3 regions of the Sphingomonas sp. MM-1 genome follow, and region 1 is predicted to be linked to each of the others. Evidence: predicted binding sites of a transcription regulator. Region 1 holds the regulator's gene; each other region holds the start of a gene.
What was found. Region 1 encodes LexA, which represses DNA repair genes until DNA is damaged. Its sites were predicted from a motif close to GTTCCNCNCTTGTTCT; they were not measured.
Positions count from the first base shown of each region.

Region 2: a site for LexA is predicted at 4,552-4,567, ahead of G432_RS14895 (ImuA family protein). Genes of this name have one in related genera too.
Region 3: a site for LexA is predicted at 3,614-3,629, ahead of G432_RS19195 (ImuA family protein). Genes of this name have one in related genera too.

Region 1 covers NC_020561.1:592,353-598,365, reverse strand. Annotated here, with positions in the region: gene gltX (glutamate--tRNA ligase) at 1-908, opposite strand, end outside; gene G432_RS02800 (ComEC/Rec2 family competence protein) at 1,011-3,170, shown strand; gene lexA (transcriptional repressor LexA) at 3,164-3,850, opposite strand; gene G432_RS02790 (molybdopterin molybdotransferase MoeA) at 3,906-5,099, opposite strand; gene moaC (cyclic pyranopterin monophosphate synthase MoaC) at 5,102-5,578, opposite strand; gene trpC (indole-3-glycerol phosphate synthase TrpC) at 5,575-6,013, opposite strand, start outside.
Region 2 covers NC_020561.1:3,111,698-3,117,710, reverse strand. Annotated here, with positions in the region: gene G432_RS22180 (copper resistance protein B) at 1-1,052, shown strand, start outside; gene G432_RS14920 (DUF305 domain-containing protein) at 1,087-1,575, shown strand; gene G432_RS14915 (DUF411 domain-containing protein) at 1,598-2,131, shown strand; gene G432_RS14910 (DUF305 domain-containing protein) at 2,231-3,025, shown strand; gene copC (copper homeostasis periplasmic binding protein CopC) at 3,180-3,548, shown strand; gene copD (copper homeostasis membrane protein CopD) at 3,552-4,475, shown strand; gene G432_RS14895 (ImuA family protein) at 4,600-5,331, shown strand; gene G432_RS14890 (Y-family DNA polymerase) at 5,252-6,013, shown strand, end outside.
Region 3 covers NC_020561.1:4,039,921-4,045,933, reverse strand. Annotated here, with positions in the region: gene G432_RS19205 (error-prone DNA polymerase) at 1-1,390, opposite strand, end outside; gene G432_RS19200 (Y-family DNA polymerase) at 1,387-2,910, opposite strand; gene G432_RS19195 (ImuA family protein) at 2,825-3,577, opposite strand; gene G432_RS19190 (hypothetical protein) at 3,756-4,529, shown strand; gene G432_RS19185 (hypothetical protein) at 4,543-5,346, opposite strand; gene G432_RS19180 (SOS response-associated peptidase) at 5,343-6,008, opposite strand.

The DNA of each region.
Region 1 (6,013 bases):
CCGGCAAGATCGAACCATTCGATCGCCTGATCGCGGCTGATGATCTCCGCATCGCCATGGCCCCAGCCGAGCCGCAGCAGATAATTGTTGAGCGCTTCGGGCAGGATGCCGAGATCGTCGCGATAGGCATCCACGCCCAGCGCGCCATGCCGCTTGGAAAGCTTCGCCCCATCCGCGCCGTGGATCAGCGGGACATGGGCGTAGACCGGCTCCGGCCAGCCCATCGCCCGGATGATACCGAGCTGGCGGAAGGCGTTGTTGAGATGGTCGTCGCCGCGGATCACATGGGTGACGCCCATGTCGTGATCGTCCACCACCACGGCGAGCATATAGGTGGGCGTGCCGTCCGAACGGAGCAGGATCATGTCGTCCAGCTCGGCATTCTTCACCGTCACCGCGCCCTGGACGCGATCGTGGATCGTCGTCTCGCCCTCCCGCTCGGCCTTCAGGCGGATGACGAAGGGGGCGCCTTCCGGCGCCTCGGCCGGATCGCGATCGCGCCAGCGGCCGTCATAGCGCAGCGGCTGCTTGGCGGCGCGCTGCTGTTCGCGCAGCTCGGCCAGTTCCTCGGCGGTTGCGTAGCATTTATAGGCGTGGCCCGCCGCTAGCATCTGGTGCGCGACCTCGGCATGGCGCGCGGCGCGGGCGAACTGGAACACGGGCGGCTCATCGCCTTCCAGCCCCAGCCAGGCGAGGCCGTCCAGGATCGCATCGATCGCGGGCTGGGTGGAGCGCGCGCGATCCGTGTCCTCGATCCGCAGCAGGAAGCGGCCGCCATGGTGGCGGGCGAAGAGATAGTTGAACAATGCGGTGCGGGCGCCGCCGATGTGCAGGAAACCGGTCGGCGAAGGCGCGAATCGGGTGACGACGGGACGGGTCTCGACGGGTGCTTCGGTGCTTGCGCCCACGCGCGCTTTCTCCAAGGATGGCGGCCGATGGCCAGCGAATTCGGCACCGCCCCTAGCATGGCTTCCCCCGCGCTACAAACCGGGCGGGGGCGATTGTGGAGCATGGGGATCGGCCGCGCTTTCCGGGCGCTTGAAGCGGGCCTGGACAGGGAGCGGGACCAGCTTTTCCTGTGGCTTCCGGTGGCGCTGGGCGCGGGAATCACGGCCTGGTTCCTGTCGCCGGGGAGCAGGCAATGGATCGCCTTCCTGCTGGCGGCGCTGGGAGGCGGCCTCGCCTGCGCGCTCTTGCCGGGCGGCACCCGCGCCCGGCGGATCGGCATCATCGGTGGCCTTGCCCTCGCCGCGGGGTGCGCGCTGATCTGGTGGCGGGCGGAACATGTGGCCGCGCCCCGGCTCGAAAGGCCGGTGGTCGCGGCGTTCGCGGCGCGGGTCATCGCGGTCGATCGGCTGGCGGCGCGCGATATCGTGCGGCTGACGCTCGCGTCGCCGAGCGACCGGGAGCTGCCGTCGCGGATTCGCGTCAATGTCGCCGCCGCCGATCTGGCCGGGGACGTCCTTCCGGGAAGCCGTGTCGCCTTGCGGGCCAGGCTGATGCCGCCGCCGCCGCCGGCGGTGCCCGGCGCCTATGATTTCGCGCGGGTCGCGTGGTTTCAGGGGCTGGGGGCGACGGGGCGGGCGCTGGGGCCGGTGGAACGGGTGGGCGATACGGTGCCGCGAGGCTTCTGGCAGACGCTGATGGCGTGGCGCGGCGCGCTTTCCGCCCATGTCCAGGCGCAAGTGGCGGGAAGCGCGGGCGGCATTGCAGCGGCGCTTGCCACCGGCGACCAGGGCGGCATCGCCGAGGCGGATGCCGATGCCATGCGCCGATCGGGCCTTGCGCACCTGCTTTCGATCAGCGGCCTGCATGTGACGGCGATGATCGGCGCGACCATGTGGATCATGCTGCGGCTGCTGGCATTGAGCCCCGCGCTGGCGCTGCGCGCGCCCTTGCCGCTGATCGCGGCCGGCGGCGGCGCGCTGGCGGGCATCGCCTATACGCTGCTGGCCGGAGCCGAGGTGCCCACCGTCCGTTCCTGCGTGGCGGCGCTGCTGGTGCTGGTGGGGATCGCGATGGGGCGCGATGCCATCACGCTGCGGCTGGTGGCCGCCGGCGCGATCACCGTTCTGCTCCTCTGGCCGGAGGCGCTGGCGGGGCCGAGCTTCCAGCTGAGCTTCGCCGCCGTCACCGCCATCATCGCCCTCCACGAACATCCCCGGGTGCGCGCCTTCCTGTCGCGGCGGGACGAGGGGATATTGGCGGGGTGGGGACGATCGCTGGCGGGGCTGCTGCTGACCGGCCTCGTGGTCGAGGCGGCGCTCGCGCCGATCGCGCTCTTCCATTTCCATCAGGCGGGCCTCTACGGCGCCTTCGCCAATATCGTCGCGATCCCGCTCACCACCTTCATCGTCATGCCGCTGGAGGCGTTGGCGCTGATCGCCGATCTGGGCGGGCTGGGCGCGCCCTTATGGTGGCTGGCGGGCAAGGCGCTGGCATTGCTGCTGGCCATCGCCCATGCCGCCGGATCGGCGCCGGGGGCCGTGAAGATGCTGCCGTCCATGCCGGGCGGCGCCTTTGCGCTGATGATCGCGGGCGGGCTGTGGATCGCGCTGTGGCGCACGCGCATGCGGTGGATCGGCCTCGCGCCGCTGGCGGCCGGCGCGGCCTGGGCGCTGGCCACGCCCGCGCCCGACCTCATCGTCACGGGAGACGGGCGGCATCTGGCGCTGCGCGATCCGGATGGCGGCCGGCTGGCGCTGCTGCGCCCCCGCGCGGGGGATTATGTCCGCGATCTGCTGGGGGAGGCGGCCGGCGTGGACGAAGCCGGGATTGCCATCGACGATTGGCCGGGTGCCCGCTGCGGACCCGATCTGTGCGCCGTCACGATCGACCGCAACGGCCGGCGGTGGGCCTTGCTCGCCACCCGATCACCCAATTTCGTCGACATCGCGGCGATGAACCGGGCCTGCGCCACGGCGGATATCGTCGTCAGCGACCGGCGCCTGCCCCGAAGCTGCCGTCCGCGCTGGCTGAAGATCGATCGGCCCTTCCTCTCCCGGACCGGCGGTGTCGCCATCGACCTCGCGCGCGGCCATATCCGTTCGGTCGAGGCCGGGCGGCGGGGCAAGCCATGGGCCGAATCCGCCGCGGCCCCTTATCGAAACCCAACACCGGCCGAGCGCCGAGCGAGCGGCCCCGCAGCCGTGGCTTCGGGCAATCAGTAGCGGCGGATCAGCCCGGCCAGCCGGCCCTGCACGCGGACCTGGTTGGGGCGATAGCGCATCGGATCATAAGCGCGGTTCGCCGGATCGAGGCGGACCATCGCGCCTTCGCGGCGGAAATATTTGAGCGTCGCCTCGCTGTCGTCGATCAGCGCCACGACGATCTCCCCGTCGCGGGCCACATCGGTGCGGCGGATCAGCGCGAAGTCGCCGTCCAATATGCCGGCCTCGACCATCGAATCCCCGGAAACCTCGAGCGCATAATGCTCGCCCGGCCCCAGCAGGGCGGCCGGCACCGAAAGCGACGTCTGCCCTTCCAGCGCCTCGATCGGCAGGCCGGCGGCGATGCGCCCGTGCAGGGGCAGCTCGATCACGTCGTTCGCCGCTTCCGGCAAGATCTGGGCGGCGGGCTTCAGCATCGCCGGCCGCGAGGGCGCGGCCTGCGGCGCGGGCTTCGCGTTCGGCGCCCGTTCCGGCATGCGCAGCACCTCCAGCGCGCGCGCGCGATTGGGCAGGCGGCGGATGAAGCTCCGTTCCTCGAGCGCGCTGATCAGGCGATGCACGCCGGATTTGGACTTCAGGTCCAGCGCGTCCTTCATCTCCTCGAACGAAGGCGAAACCCCCGTTTCGGCCAGCCGATCATGAATGAAGCAGAGCAGTTCATGTTGCTTGCGCGTCAGCATGGCGGACCCCGATAAGGAACGAACGGGGAACGTGTAGGAAACGTAACGCTTCCTGTCAAGCGAGGGGAAGTATCCTGGCAATATCGCCGACATGCGCGGGCGGCGCATAAGCGGGGCGGACGATCAGCAGGTCCGCATCGGCCAGCCCCGACAGTCCGGCGCTGTCCTGCACGGGCAGCGCCCTTGCCCGCGCGCCCACGCGGCATCCGCGCAGGAATTCCATGCGATTGCCGGTGGCGGGCAGGGGGCCGGCGAGGCGCATGGCCACGGCGCGATCGAACGGATCGGCCGCCCCGCCGAGGTGCCGGATCAGCGGCAGCAGGAACAGCCGCGCCGTCACATAAGCGGAAACCGGATTGCCGGGCAGGCCCAGCACGATGCCGTCGCCCAGGCGGCCGGCCATCAGCGGCTTGCCTGGCTTTACCGCGATCCGCCAGAAATCGATCGCGGCCCCCGCGGCGATAAGCGCGGGCCGCACGAAATCGCGATCGCCCACCGATGCGCCGCCGGTGGTGACGATGATATCGGCATGGCGGGCGGCGGCGATGGCGGCGGCCGTGGCATCGGGATCGTCGGGGACGATGCCATGATCTGCCACCTCGGCCGGCACGCTGGCGGCGATCAAGGCGGCCAGCATCGGCGCGTTGGAGGAGGGCAATTGCGACGCCGATGTGGGCGCGCCCGGCGGAACAAGCTCGTCCCCGGTGGATATCAGCGCCACGCGCGGCCGGCGGCGGACGGGAAGCGCGCCATGGCCGGCGGCGGCGGCGAGCCCGATGGCGGCCGGGGACGCCCGCCCGCCGCGATGGAGGAGGATGGCGCCTTCGCCGAAATCGGCGCCTTTCCGGCGTATATGGGCACCGGCATGCGGCGGGCCTTCGCCGTTCAGCGCCATCCGGTCGCCCTCGCGCGCGGCCTCTTCCTGCACGAGGACGGTATCGGCGCCCGTGGGGATCGGCGCGCCGGTGAAGATGCGCGCCGCCTCGCCGGCCTGGATCGCGAAGCCGGGCAGCGATCCCGCCGCGCTTTCCCCGACCACGCGCCAGGGGCCGGACATGTCGGCGAAGCGGATCGCATATCCGTCCATGATCGAAAGATCGGCGGCGGGCTGGGTGCGCCGCGCCGCCACGTCCCGCGCGATCCAGCGGCCGGCGGCCTGATCGAGCGGCGCCAGTTCCCCGGCGAGCGGGGCCGCCAGCGCCAGCAGCCGCCTTTGGGCCTCGGCAAGGGGGATGAGGCCGGCCGCCATCGCTATTTCGCGGCCCAGTCCCCGGATCGCCCGCCCGATTTGGCGAGCAGCCGGACGCCTTCGATCCGCATCTCGCGATCGAGCGCCTTGGCCATGTCGTAGATGGTGAGGAGCGAGACGGAGACGGCGGTCAGCGCCTCCATCTCCACGCCGGTCCGGTCGGTGGTGCGGGTGGTGGCGGTGGCGGTCACGCCGTCGTCATGCACCTCAAGCTCCACAACCACGCCGCTGATCGGCAGGGGGTGGCACAGGGGAATGAGATCGCTGGTGCGCTTGGCCGCCATGATGCCGGCGATACGGGCGACGGCCAGCACATCGCCCTTGGCGACGGCGCCGTCGCGGATCGCGCGCGCGGCCTCGGCGGTCATCACGATCCGGCCGGTGGCGGTGGCCACGCGCCCCGTCACCGCCTTGGCGGAGACATCCACCATGCGAGCGGCGCCCGCCGGATCTATATGGGTGAGGCGCGTATCGCTCATTGCCCGGTCAGGAGCTTGCGCGTCGCGGCTTCCACGTCCGGCTGCCGCATCAGCGATTCCCCGACGAGGAAGCAGCCGACGCCATGTTCGGCCATCGCGTCCAGATCGGCCTTCGTGCCAAGCCCGCTTTCGGCGACGAAAGTGCAGCCGGCGGGCGCGCGGGCCGCCAGTTCATAGGTCCGCGCGAAATCCACGGTGAAATCCCGGAGATCGCGGTTGTTCACCCCGATCAGCCGCGATTCCAGCCGCAGTGCCCGATCGAGTTCGGCGGCATCGTGCACCTCGACCAGCGCGTCCATGCCATGATCGATGGCGGCGGCCTCGATCTCGGCCATCTGGCCGTCATCCAGGGCGGCGACGATGATCAGGATCGCATCCGCGCCCAGCGCGCGCGCTTCCGCCACCTGCCAGGGATCGACCATGAAATCCTTGCGC
Region 2 (6,013 bases), 1.5 Mb from region 1:
CCCACGCCGGCCATGTCATGACCCCGGCACCGCAGCAGGAACCACCGCCGTCCGCGGACGATCCTCACGCCGACCATGACACGGGCGCACCGCCCGCTGAGACAGCGGAAGAAGACGATCCTCACGCCGGACACGCGATGCCGGCCCCGGCGGCAAGTCCCGAGCCGCAGGCCGCGGACCCGCACGCGGGGCACTCGATGGCCGCTCCCGCGGAAGAGCCCGCGCAGCCGGCCGATCCGCACGCCGGCCATGCGATGCCGGCTGCTGAATCCCCCGGCGCCGCTGCCGGGCCGTCCGGCACCGACCTCCCGGCGGGCAGCGCGCCTCCGCCGCCGATCCCGGCGGAAGCAGCCGCCGACGCCGTCTACGGCAGCGACGCGATGGAGATGGGGCGGCATCACCTGCAGCAATTCCACGGCGGGCAGAAGCTCTACCAGGTGATGTTCAATGTCGCCGAGGCCCAGTTGCGCGAGGGGCGCGACGGGTTCGAATGGGATGCGGCGGCCTGGTACGGTGGCGACATCAACCGCCTGTGGCTGAAAAGCGAGGGCGACGGCACGTTCGGCGGGCCCGTCGAGCAGGCCGAGGTCCAGGCACTCTACAGCCGCGCGATCGGCCCCTACTTCAACGTGCAGGGGGGTCTGCGCTACGACTTCGAGCCCGACCCGTCGCGCGCCTACGCGGTCGTCGGCGTCGAGGGGCTGGCGCCGAGCTTCTTCGATGTCGAGGGAACGCTGTTCCTCTCGCACAAGGGCGAGCTGATGGCCCGGGCCGAGGCCAGCTACGACCAGCGCATCACCCAGCGGCTGATCCTGCAGCCCAACGTCGAGGTCAACTTCTCGGCCCAGGACGTGCCCGAGCTGAGGCTCGGTTCGGGGCTGACGGAAGCTGAGGCCGCGCTGCGGCTGCGCTACGACATCCGCCGCGAGTTCGCGCCCTACATCGGGGTGCAGTACCGGCGCGCGTTCGGCGAGACCCGGCGGCTGCTGCGCGCCGCCGGCGAGGAAACCGGCGGCTGGAGCGTGCTGACCGGCATCCGCTGGTGGTTCTGACGAGGAACGAATGACCTGAGCGAAAGGATTTGTGATGATCGACCACCATCCGCAGCATGGCGCTTCATCCGGCGCGAAGCCCTACTGGATGCTCGCGCTCAATCTCGCGATCAGCACCCTCATCATGTACCTGGTGATGTTCGAGATGATCCGCGGCTGGGGCGAGTTCATCCACAACATCAACTTCTTCTACATGGCGCTCACCATGGCGATGCCGATGGGCGTGCTGATGCTGCTGATGATGGGCTCGATGTATCCCAACAAGCGGCTCAACCTGGTCCTTTACGCCGCGCTGGCCGCTGTGTTCGTGCTCGCGTTCGCGGCGGTCCGCACCCAGGCGCTCGTCGGCGACAAGCAGTTCGTCCGCTCGATGATCCCGCACCATTCGGGGGCGATCCTGATGTGCCGCGAGGCGCCGCTCGACGATCCCGAAATCCGCGAGCTCTGCTTCGGCCCCGACGGGATCATCGCCTCGCAGGAACGGGAAATCGCGCAGATGAAGCGGATCATGGAGCGTCTGTGACGCTGCCAGCTGGAGACTTATGATGGATCGAACCACCCTGAGAGTTACGCGCCGAAGCATCGTCGGCGGCATGGCCGCGCTCGCGGGCCTCGTTGCCACCGGGTGCGGCCGCGCCGGAACGCCGGCATCGCAGCAGGCCGCCGAGGCGCCGGAGGGAGCTCCCTCGCCCGGCCGGACCCTCGCCTCCGAGATGACCGTCTACCGCGACCCGAGCTGCGGCTGCTGCAAGGCCTGGGCCGATCTCGCGTCCAAGGCCGGTTACCAGGTGAGCGTCGTCGACCGCCCCGACATCGACGCGGTCAAGAAGCAGTATGGCGTCCCCGACAGTCTGCGCTCCTGCCACACCGCCATCGTGGGCGGCTATGCGATCGAGGGTCACGTGCCGTTCGAGCACGTTGCCAAGCTGCTCGAGACCAGGCCCGCGGGCATCAAGGGCCTCGCGGTCCCAGGCATGCCGCGCGGCTCGCCCGGAATGGAAATGGCGGACGGTTCGAAGGACCCGTTCGAGGTCATGGCCTTCGACGGTGCCGGCCGGGCCGAGCCGTTCGTTGCATGACCAAGAGGACAGGCAAGCTGGATTTCTCGCCGTCGGCTGAGCGGTGAACAAGCGCCCCTCCATCAGCCAGGAAGCCACTTCGGGAAAGGAGTCAGATCAATGCGCAGGATAATCTCAACGGCGATTGCCCTCGGCGCGGCGCTTGCCGCCGCCGGGTGCGGATCGAACGAGGAAGCCGAACCCGCCGCTACCGAACAGGCGGATGCCGCTGACGCGGTCGATCCGAACAATCCGTTCGCCGCGGCCGAAAAGAAGATGAACGACGAGATGATGGCGGCCGTCGGCACCGACGTCGGCGACAGCTGGGTGCGCAAGATGATCGTGCATCACCAGGGGGCGATCGACATGTCGCGGATCGGGCTGCAGCAGAATGTGAGCGACCACGTCCGCCAGATGGCGCAGGAATCGATCGACAAGCAGTCAGCAGAGGTCGAGGCGCTGCGCAAGCTGGTCAAGGAGGGCTCGCCCAACCCGCAGAGCGGCCAGCCCTTCCAGGCCGCGATGACCGAGATGCAGCAGGAAATGATGGCGGCCTCGGGCGCCGACATCAGCGAGACGTTCATGCGCAAGATGCTCGCCCATCACGAGGGCGGCGTGGCCTTGTCCGACGCGGCTCTCGCAAGCGGGGTCACCGGTGCGGTGCGCGAACAGGTCAACAAGACCCGCGCGGGCCAGCAGGAGGAGGCGGAGATGACCCGGGCGATGCTGAACGGCGAGCCGATGCCTTCCGCGACCCGGGCCTCGGCGGCCGAGCCTGCCGCGCCCGCGCCGGCGGCCACCAGCCGTCCGGCTCCGGCCCGCTCTACGCCTTCGCCGCGTCCGACGCAGACGCCAACGCCCGAGCCTGCCGCCGAGGCTGACGAGCACGCCGGGCATAATATGAGCGGGCAATAGGTTCGAGCCGTTCGGCCGCGCCCGCCCGCGATGGTCGCGCACGGACGAAAGGCCGGGCTGAATGACGGGTGTCGGGCAGGTTCAGCATGAATGCACGGCGGAATACCTATGATTTTCGAATGCTGATCCGGGGAACGTGGCAAGGAGGTTTGTAATGTCTCGAATAGTCTCTTCATTGATTGCGCTCGGCGGAGCGGCGGCGCTGCTCAGCGCCGCTCCCGCCTTCGCTCACGCGAAGCTTGAATCGTCCAGTCCGGCGGCAAACGCCACGCTGCGCACGGCGCCGCGCACGATCACTCTCACCTTCAACGAGCGGCTGGTGCCGCGTTTCTCGAAGGTCGAGCTGACGATGCCGGCGCACCGCATGAAGGTGCCGGTGAACGTGACGGTCCTGCGCGACGGCAAGCGTGTCGTCGCTACCCCAGCATCGGCGCTGCGGCGCGGCGACTACCGGGTCGTGTGGACCGCGGCCTCGGCCGACGGGCACAAGATGAGCGGCACGTTCAACTTCAAGGTCGCCTGACGGGTGATCGAGCCTGCGATCATCGGGCTCAGGTTCGTCCAATATGCAGGAGCGACGATCCTGTTCGGCCTGTCGCTGTTCCTGCTCCACGCGCTGCCCGCCGCGGGGGCCGCGTCGCCGTCACGCCTGCCCTGGGCCCGGTGGGTCCTGGCGGGCGGAGCCGCGCTGCTGGCCCTTGGCTCCGCGCTGGCGATCGCGGCGCAGGCAAGCCTGTTCGAAGGCTCGCTCGCTCGCGGGTTCACTCTCGAGGCGATGGGCTCGGTCGTCTCCTACATGACCCTCGGCCAGGCGGCTGCCGCCAGAGCCGTGCTGGCGCTTGCCGCGCTGCTGGTGGTGATCCTGGCGAGCCCGGGCCGGGCAACATTGGTCGCGACGGCCACGCTCGGCGCTGGCGCGACAGCTTCGCTCGCGTGGCTGGGCCACGCCGCCGCGACCGAAGGCACGCTCGGGTGGATCCACCTCGGCAGCGACATTCTCCACCTCCTCGCCGCAACCGTCTGGCTGGGGGCGCTCGCCGGGTTCGCGCTGCTGCTCGGCTCGCCGGATGCGCCTGGGAAGCGCGAAGCGCTTCACCAGGGACTGCACGGTTTCTCCGGATTGGGGTCGGTGCTGGTGGCCGTCCTGCTGCTGACCGGGGTGGTCAACAGCTGGGTCCTGGTCGGGCCCGACCGTATCGGCGAAATTGCCGCGACTGGCTATGGCCGGCTCCTGCTGCTCAAGATCGCCCTGTTCCTGCTGATGGTCTGCCTCGCCGCCGCCAACCGGTTCCGGCATACGCCGCGGCTCGGGCAGGTACTTGCGGGCGGCGACACCGCGGGTGCAGTCAGCGCCCTGCGGCTCAGCGTGGGCCTGGAGGCGGCGGCTGGCGCCGCGATCCTCGCGGTCGTGGCTTGGCTCGGCACCCTCGCTCCCCCTGCCGCGGGCTAGCTGCGCCCACTTCCGTCCATTCCCCGGCGGTCGCTGCGACGGTTTCTTCGCGCTTGACTCCACGCGGGCGAGGGTGAGAACATAGAGGGAACATTCTTCCGCCCTTCCGAGTCTTTGGGATGCCATGCGTCAGCCTGCCGCCATTGCCGAGTTGCGCGCCAAGATCGCGCGGATCGAGAGCGTGGGCGCCCGCCACGAGACGCTGCCGTTCGGCGTTGAAGCCATCGACGGCCATCTGCCCGCCGGCGGGATTGCCACGGGCGCGCTCCACGAAATCGCCGGCAGCCCGGACCTCAGCGACGATGCTGCGGCGACCGTGTTCCTCGCCGGCATCCTCGCCCGCACCGAAGGCACGGTGCTATGGTGCCTGCGCTGGCGGGATCTGTTTGCGCCCGCGCTTCATCTTGCCGGGCTCCACCCCGACCGAGTGATCTTTGTCGAGGCGGGCAGCGACACCAACGTGCTCATCGCGATGGAGGAATGCCTGCGCCATGCGGGCCTCGGCGGCGTCGTCGGAGAGACAGGAAAGCTTTCGCTCACGGCCTCGCGCCGGCTCCAGCTCGCGGCAGAGCAATCCGGCGTGCCGGCTTTCGTCTTCCGCCGGGCCTCGCCGGTTGACGCGGCGGCAGCGGGGAGCGCGGCGACGACCCGCTGGCGGGTGCGTGCAGCCCCCAGTGAGGAAATGGGCCTGCCGAGCCTCGGTCGCCCGCGCTGGTCGGTGACACTCGAGCGGGCGCGCGGCGGCGACCCCAAACACTGGATAGTGGAGGCCTGCGATGCGCAGGGTCGTATCGCTCTTCCTGCCGCACTGGCCGACGGACCGGCTGCGGCGGAAGCGCGGCAAGCCGCCGCCTGACGACGCCCCGTCGCTCGCCACCGTCCTGCCGGATCATGGCCGGCGCGTGATCGCCAGCCCCGATGCGCGCGCGCTGGCGATGGGCGTCGTTCCGGGCATGACGGTGACCAAGGCTCGCGCGCTGGTGCCGGATCTGGAAGTGGTGGATGCGGACCTCGATGGCGACCGCGAGGCGCTGCGGCGGCTCGCGCTGTGGGCAGCCCGGCGCTACTCGCCGCAGGTCGCGTCCGATCCGCCCGACGGCCTGTGGATCGACATCACGGGCTGCGAGGACCTGTTCGGCGGCGAGATCGCGCTGGCCAAGGACCTCTACCGCCGGGTTCGCGCGTCGGGTCTGGCTGCGCATGTCGCAGTCGCGGATACCGCCGGCTGCGCTCATGCGGTGGCGCGCCATGTCCGCGGCGCGCGGCCCATCCATGTCGAACCTCGCCGGACTGTGCAGGCGCTCGAGCTGCTGCCGGTCTCGGCGCTGCGGATCGAGCCCGGCGTCGCGGCCGAGCTCGTGCGCATGGGGTTCTCGCGCATCGAGCAGTTGATCGCCGCGCCGCGCGCGCCGCTCGCCAAGCGCTTCGGGCGCCAGCTCTACCGCCGTCTTGACCAGGCGCTCGGCACTCTGCCCGAGCCGATCGATCCGGTGGTCGCCAGCGAAGTGCCGCGCGCAACGCGGCGCCTGCTTGAGCCG
Region 3 (6,013 bases), 610 kb from region 1:
GGGTCAGGCGAAGGCGGCGATCGTCGAGGTTGAGGTTCAGTTCCTCGGCGTGCTTCGGCTCCGCGCCCTCGGTCGACCAGCCCCAGATCTGTGACGACAGCAGCCCGATCATATCCTCGGGCAGGCCCATTGCCTTGCCGACGTCGCGCAGCGCGCCCTTGGCGCGGTAGCGGATCACGGTCGAGCAGAGCGCGGCGCGGCTCCGGCCATAGGTCTCATAGACCCACTGGATCACCTCCTCGCGGCGCTGATGCTCGAAATCGACATCGATGTCGGGCGGCTCGCGCCGTTCCTGGCTGACGAAGCGCTCGAACAGCAGATTGTTGCGCGAGGGGTCGATCGAGGTGATGCCGAGTACATAACAGACGGCACTATTGGCCGCGCTGCCACGCCCCTGACAGAGGATGCCCTGCGACCGCGCGAAGCGGACGATCGAATCCACCGTCAGGAAGTATGGGGCGTAGTCGAGGCTTTCGATCAGCCCCAGCTCGTGCCTCAGGGTGGCGGCGACCTCATCCGGCAAACCCTCGGGGTATCGCTCCTTGGCCCCTTCCCAGGTCCGCTTTTCCAGCGTCGCCTGCGCTGTCAGGCCGTCGTCGACCACTTCGTGCGGATATTGATAAGCCAGTTCCTCGAGGCTGAACCGGCAGCGAGCGGCCAGTTCGGCCGAGCGCGCGACGGCTTCGGGCCAGAGGCGGAACAGCCGGGCCATCTCCTCCGGTGGTTTGAGGTAGCGGTCGGCATGACGGTTCTTGGCGAACCCGACATCGTCGATCGTGCGGCCCTCGCCGATGCAGGTCATCACATCCTGAAGCATCCGGCGCTCGGGATGGTGGAACAGCACGTCGTTGGTGGCGACCGTCGGCACGCCCGCCTGCGCCGCCAAGTTGGCGAGATCGTGCAGCCGCAGGAAATCGCGCGGACGGCGGCGCAGGGTCAGCGCCATGTAGCAGCGGCCCGGAACGAGGGATGCAAGGCGGCGCAGGCGCATGGCGGTCACGTCGTCGGCGGCATCGGGCACGAGCATGGCGATCAGGCCATCGCCCCAGTCGGAAAGATCGTCCCAATGCAGCTCGCACTTCGCCTTGCCGGCTCGGGCCTTGCCGACCGAGAGCATCCGGCAGAGCCGGGCATAGGCCGACCGATCGGTCGGGTAGACGAGCATGTCCGTGCCATCGGCAAGAATCAGCCGGCACCCCACGATGAGTCGCACGCCAGTTGCTTTCGCCGCGACGTGTGCGCGGACGATCCCGGCAAGGCTGTTGCGGTCGGTGATCGCCAGCGCCTCGATCCCCAGCACCGCCGCGGTGGCGAACAGTTCCTCGGCGCTGCTCGCTCCCCGAAGGAAAGAGAAATGCGAGGCGCATTGGAGTTCGGCATAGCCGCTCATGCGAAGATGCCATGCAGATACCAGCGATGGTCGCCAGTGTTCGGATCTTCGCCATCGCCCCTGCGGAACAGCCAGAAGCGTTCGCCCGCTTCATCCTCGACCTGGAAATAATCCCGGACGACTGACAGCTCGCCATCGCGCACCCACCATTCCCCGAAGATGCGTTCGGGACCGTCGGCGCGCTTCACGCGGCGGCGCACGCCGCCCCAGGTAAAGCTGGCGGGCGGATGATCGGGCAGCAGCGCCATGGCTTCCACCGGCGCGGGCGGATCGAGCAGGCGCGACGGACGCGGCCAGTCGTTCGGCCAGGAGACGCCGATCGGCGCGGCAAGCGGTTCAATCCGCGCGACGCTGCGCTCGGGCACCTCGCTCTGGGTCGGCGCGCAGCGGTAGAGCCGGCCATGCGCTACACGGTTGGCGAGTGTATCGACCAGATCGGAGAGATCGGGCGTCGCCGGATCGATCAGGCTGGTGGCCGTGCTGCGATAGTCGAGCGGCTCGGCAATGCTGGCAGTCAGCGTCATCAGCTCGATCCCGAACCCTGGCGCTATGGTCTCGATCTTGTCGCAGAGCAGCCGGGTCATCCGCTTCACATCGCGCAGCGGCTTGGCAGTGCCCGCACGGATCGCCTCGATGCGATTGTCGACACGGGTAAACAGCAGGTCGAGCCGCCGCGCGCCGAGACCCTCCCGTTCCAGCTCCTCGCAGAGTTGGACCACCAGCTTGCCAGTATAGCGCGCCAGCGTCTCGGGCGCGCCGATCGGTTCGGCAAAGGCGCGGCGCACGCGGATCAGTTCGGGCGCTTCGACCAGTTCGAACGGTTCCCCGGTCCGGCCGTAGGCCTGATCGAGACGGCGGCCGACCTCGGGGCCGAACCGCAGGGTCAGCGGCGCGCGCGGCATCGCCGCAAGCTCGCCGACCGTGTCGACGCCGAGACGGCGCAGCGAATCGACCGTGGCCGCGTCGAGCCGCAAGGCCGCGATCGGCAGCGGCGCCAGCTGCGCGTCGAGATCGCCCGGTTCGACGATGATTAAGGGTGATCGGCTGAAGCGCGCCAGACCATGCGCGGCGCCATAGGTCGGCGCGATCGCGATGCGCGCGGCAATCCCGGTGTCGGCAAGGCGCTTCGCGAGATCGGCGACGAAACCCTCTTCACCGCCCAGCAGATGCGAGGCGCCGGCCATGTCGAGCCGGAGCCCGTCGGGCGGGTCCGCCGCGACGATCGGCGAATAACGCCGGAGCGCCCAGATCGCGAGCCGTTCGAGCGCCGCCTCGTCGCCCGCCGGATCGGCATCGCGCACGTCGAGGCCCGCCACCAGCGCCTGCGCCTTGGCGACCGCCATGCCGGGCATAATCCCTTCCGCCCGCGCGGCGGCATTGAAGGCAAGGATCAGGCGCTTGCGGCCCTCGCGGCCGACCAGCGCCAGCGGGGTCTCAGGCGACGGCGCCGATGCGCCGAGTGTCCGTATCAGCCGGTCCGTTGGCCAGCTCGGCAGGAAGAGCGAGACGGCCCGCGTCATCGCAGGCCTCCAGCTCGAAGTCCGCGCAGTCGCCCGCGCGCGCCCGGATCAGCTCGACCAGCCAGCGCGCCCGGCTGACGCCGGGCACCGGCAACGGCGCGGACGGGAGCGCGGTAACGCGCCAGCGAGTGACGCTCGCGGTCGGCTGCCCGAAGTCGGCCGCTTCGGTCATGCGCCGCCAGCGCCGGATGGCGAGCGCGAACGTGCCGGATTCTTCCGCACAGAGCTGCAAGCGGCGCGAGGCCACCATCGGCAGGCGGGTAAGCTCGCCCACCACGGCCGACAAGCCGCCATGGCGCAGCCCTTCCTCCATGCAGGCCAGCACCGCCTTTTCCTCGCCGACCTCGGCGAAGATCACGCGGTCGGGATGGAGGCCCGCCTGCGCCAACGACGGGGCGAAGAGATCGCGCCGGGTCATGCACCACAGCACCTGTCCCGATGTGCGCGCGGCAATGCCGGCCGCAAACAGTGCCGCGGCCGCGCCGTGGACGGCGCCGTTGCCGCCGCCGGCCACTTCGTGCAGCGCGCCCAGCGCCAGACCGCCGCCCGGCACCTTGCGGTCCACCGCCTCGATCCCGAACGGCAGCACGCCGCGCGCGCGCTTCCCGCCCGATTCGATGCGGGCGATCTGATCGCGGAGCGCGGAAATCTGTGCGTTGGCGGGCATGGGCGGCGAGTCGAAAACATCTGCGTTGTTCCAAATGTTCTCTAATTGTTCCTCCTTGCCGCGAGAGTCAATCTGATCGCCGTGTCCTGCGACCCTTCGCGCCGCGCACGATCATTCGATTTCAGCACAACGGGAAAGAAACGTCTTCTCGCTATCGCCGGAAACGAGAGGGGGAAGAATGTCCGACGAACTCGCTGACGCCCAGGCCTGGTATGATCGCGCACAGCACCACATCGCTGAGTATCGGTCGCTCGCCTATGGGGAGAATGACCGGACATGGCAGCTTCGCCGGGACAGGGCCGATGATGGCCGTCACATCTACTCGCTGCATTTCAATCGCGGACTGTTCCCGCAGTTGAAGCCGATCGCCTGCGAGGCCGCGAACGCCATGTTCCAGTCGCTCGACAACATCATCGCCACGGCCGCCCGGCAGGCCGGGGTGCCACGTTCCCCTCAGATCGCCTGGCCCTGGGCGCTTCAGCCCGATACCGACTCTAACTTGGCAGGCGCCGTGAAACCCGCGATCGACAGCCGCCTGCAGGACATGCGCAAACGCGGGATGCCCGAAGCCTGGCTGGATCTGGTCGCCGCAACCGTCGCCGAGCACGCGGCAGGCCTTGTCCACATTGATGTGGTCAAGGAAGTCTCTCTCAGCGGCAAGCATTGGGAACTGGTGCCGACGAAGGCGAACGCGGTCGCAATCGGTTGGCACCTACCGGGAAACGCCGCCCAGAGCTTCGCGGACATCCCGGCGGATCACTTCGAGACCGAAGATGTTTTCGTCTTTCATGAAGGCGACCCCATCGAGGTGAGTCAGTTTCAGATCGTCTCGGGAACGAAGCTCATCGCGCCGGGAAAGGCGCACCAGCCGGAGCCGATTTCTGCCTTCGGGTATACGTCGCGCTTTGTTGAGACGGCTCTCGCCAATGCAAGAGTGCTTCTGGCGACGTGACCTTGCCTATCGTTCACGCCGATGCTCGCTCATCCGGCGTAATCAGAAAACTGGCCATCCATTGCCGTTCTTCCGGTGACGGATCAAATGCAACGCCTTCGCCCATCGGCTTCCAGTAGCGGCAGTTCCCGATTTCATCATGGAACACCAGCTCGGCCGTCAGGAACAGCATCCACACATTGCCGCGCATCGAACTCACAATGAAGCTGAGGGCTTCATCATCCGGCGTATAGCGCCGGATCGGTTCGAACGCGGCATGAACCGGCCCGATAAGAACGAACTGATTGCTCAACATGCCATAATACATGCCAAGCGGCTCCAGCACCTCCTTTGCCCATCCGACGCATTTTGTGGATTGCAGCGTGCCGGCGTGAAACTGTTCCAGAGCCGTGGGCCGGATCGCGATCGCGATCACCGTGGCGATCGTCTCGATCAATGACCGGGCAAGCATCCCATATTGGCGCCGGTAGCCATGCCGAGCGACCTCAATGCTCGCCAGATAGGTGCTCATCGCACTCGACAGCAGTCGGGACACCGTCGCCTTGTATCCATTGTCGTCCAAGCGCGGCAGATGCCGAACGCACAGGCCGGCTGCCAGTCCGAATACCGCGCTGCACGCCGCGATATCGTCCTTGGCCACCAGATCGAACGATCGCCGGATCTTGGGGCCGTCACGCCGCAATTGATTCTGGATCATGTCCTTGGTGGTGAACACGAAACGCTCGTTATCGGTGTCGATGTGGAGCGTCGCCACCTTGTCGCGCGGCGGGAATTTCGGTCTTGCGCCTCGGGTGTTGCGCCTGGATCGCCTGCTCATAGAAATACTGCGCTTCCGTCCGACTTGTCGCCCTTGGCGACGATAGTCAGCGCATGATCGGGTAATGGGCGCTGCAACGCCGCGACTTCATCCCAGGGTGCGTTGAGCCAGCTATCCCATTCCTCCTTTCTGGTTAGGATCACCGGCATCGCTTTGGGGTGATAGCGCCCTACCTCAGCGTTCGCCTCTGTGGTCAGGAAACCGAACAGATCGCAGCTTATCTCGCCTTCGGCCTTTTTCCGTACCGAGGTCCAGTGGGTCCAGATCCCTGCGAAGAATGCCAGCGGCCGATCCTCGCTCAGCGCGAACCAGACCGGCTTGCGGTCGCCGCCGGGTGACTGGTCTGGTTCGCTGAAGGAGGTGAACGGCACCAGACAGCGTGATTGAGAGCCGAGCCAGCGGCGCCAGTGCGGACTTTTCGTATTGCGGATGTTGGTCACACCCTTGTCGACCGATTTGCCTTCGAGCGCGAAGGCCGGCGATGGCATTCCCCATCGCGCCATCACCATTTCCCGACCACATTCCTGGTTGCGGACAATGGGCGCCGGGTAATCAGGATAGATCCCGGCCATCGCCGGCAGGTTGCCCGTGTGGTCGGCCATCACCTCGGCGAGTTCGCGAATCGCCGCCTGACCTTTGACCAGAGAGTAGAGGTTGCACATCCCGG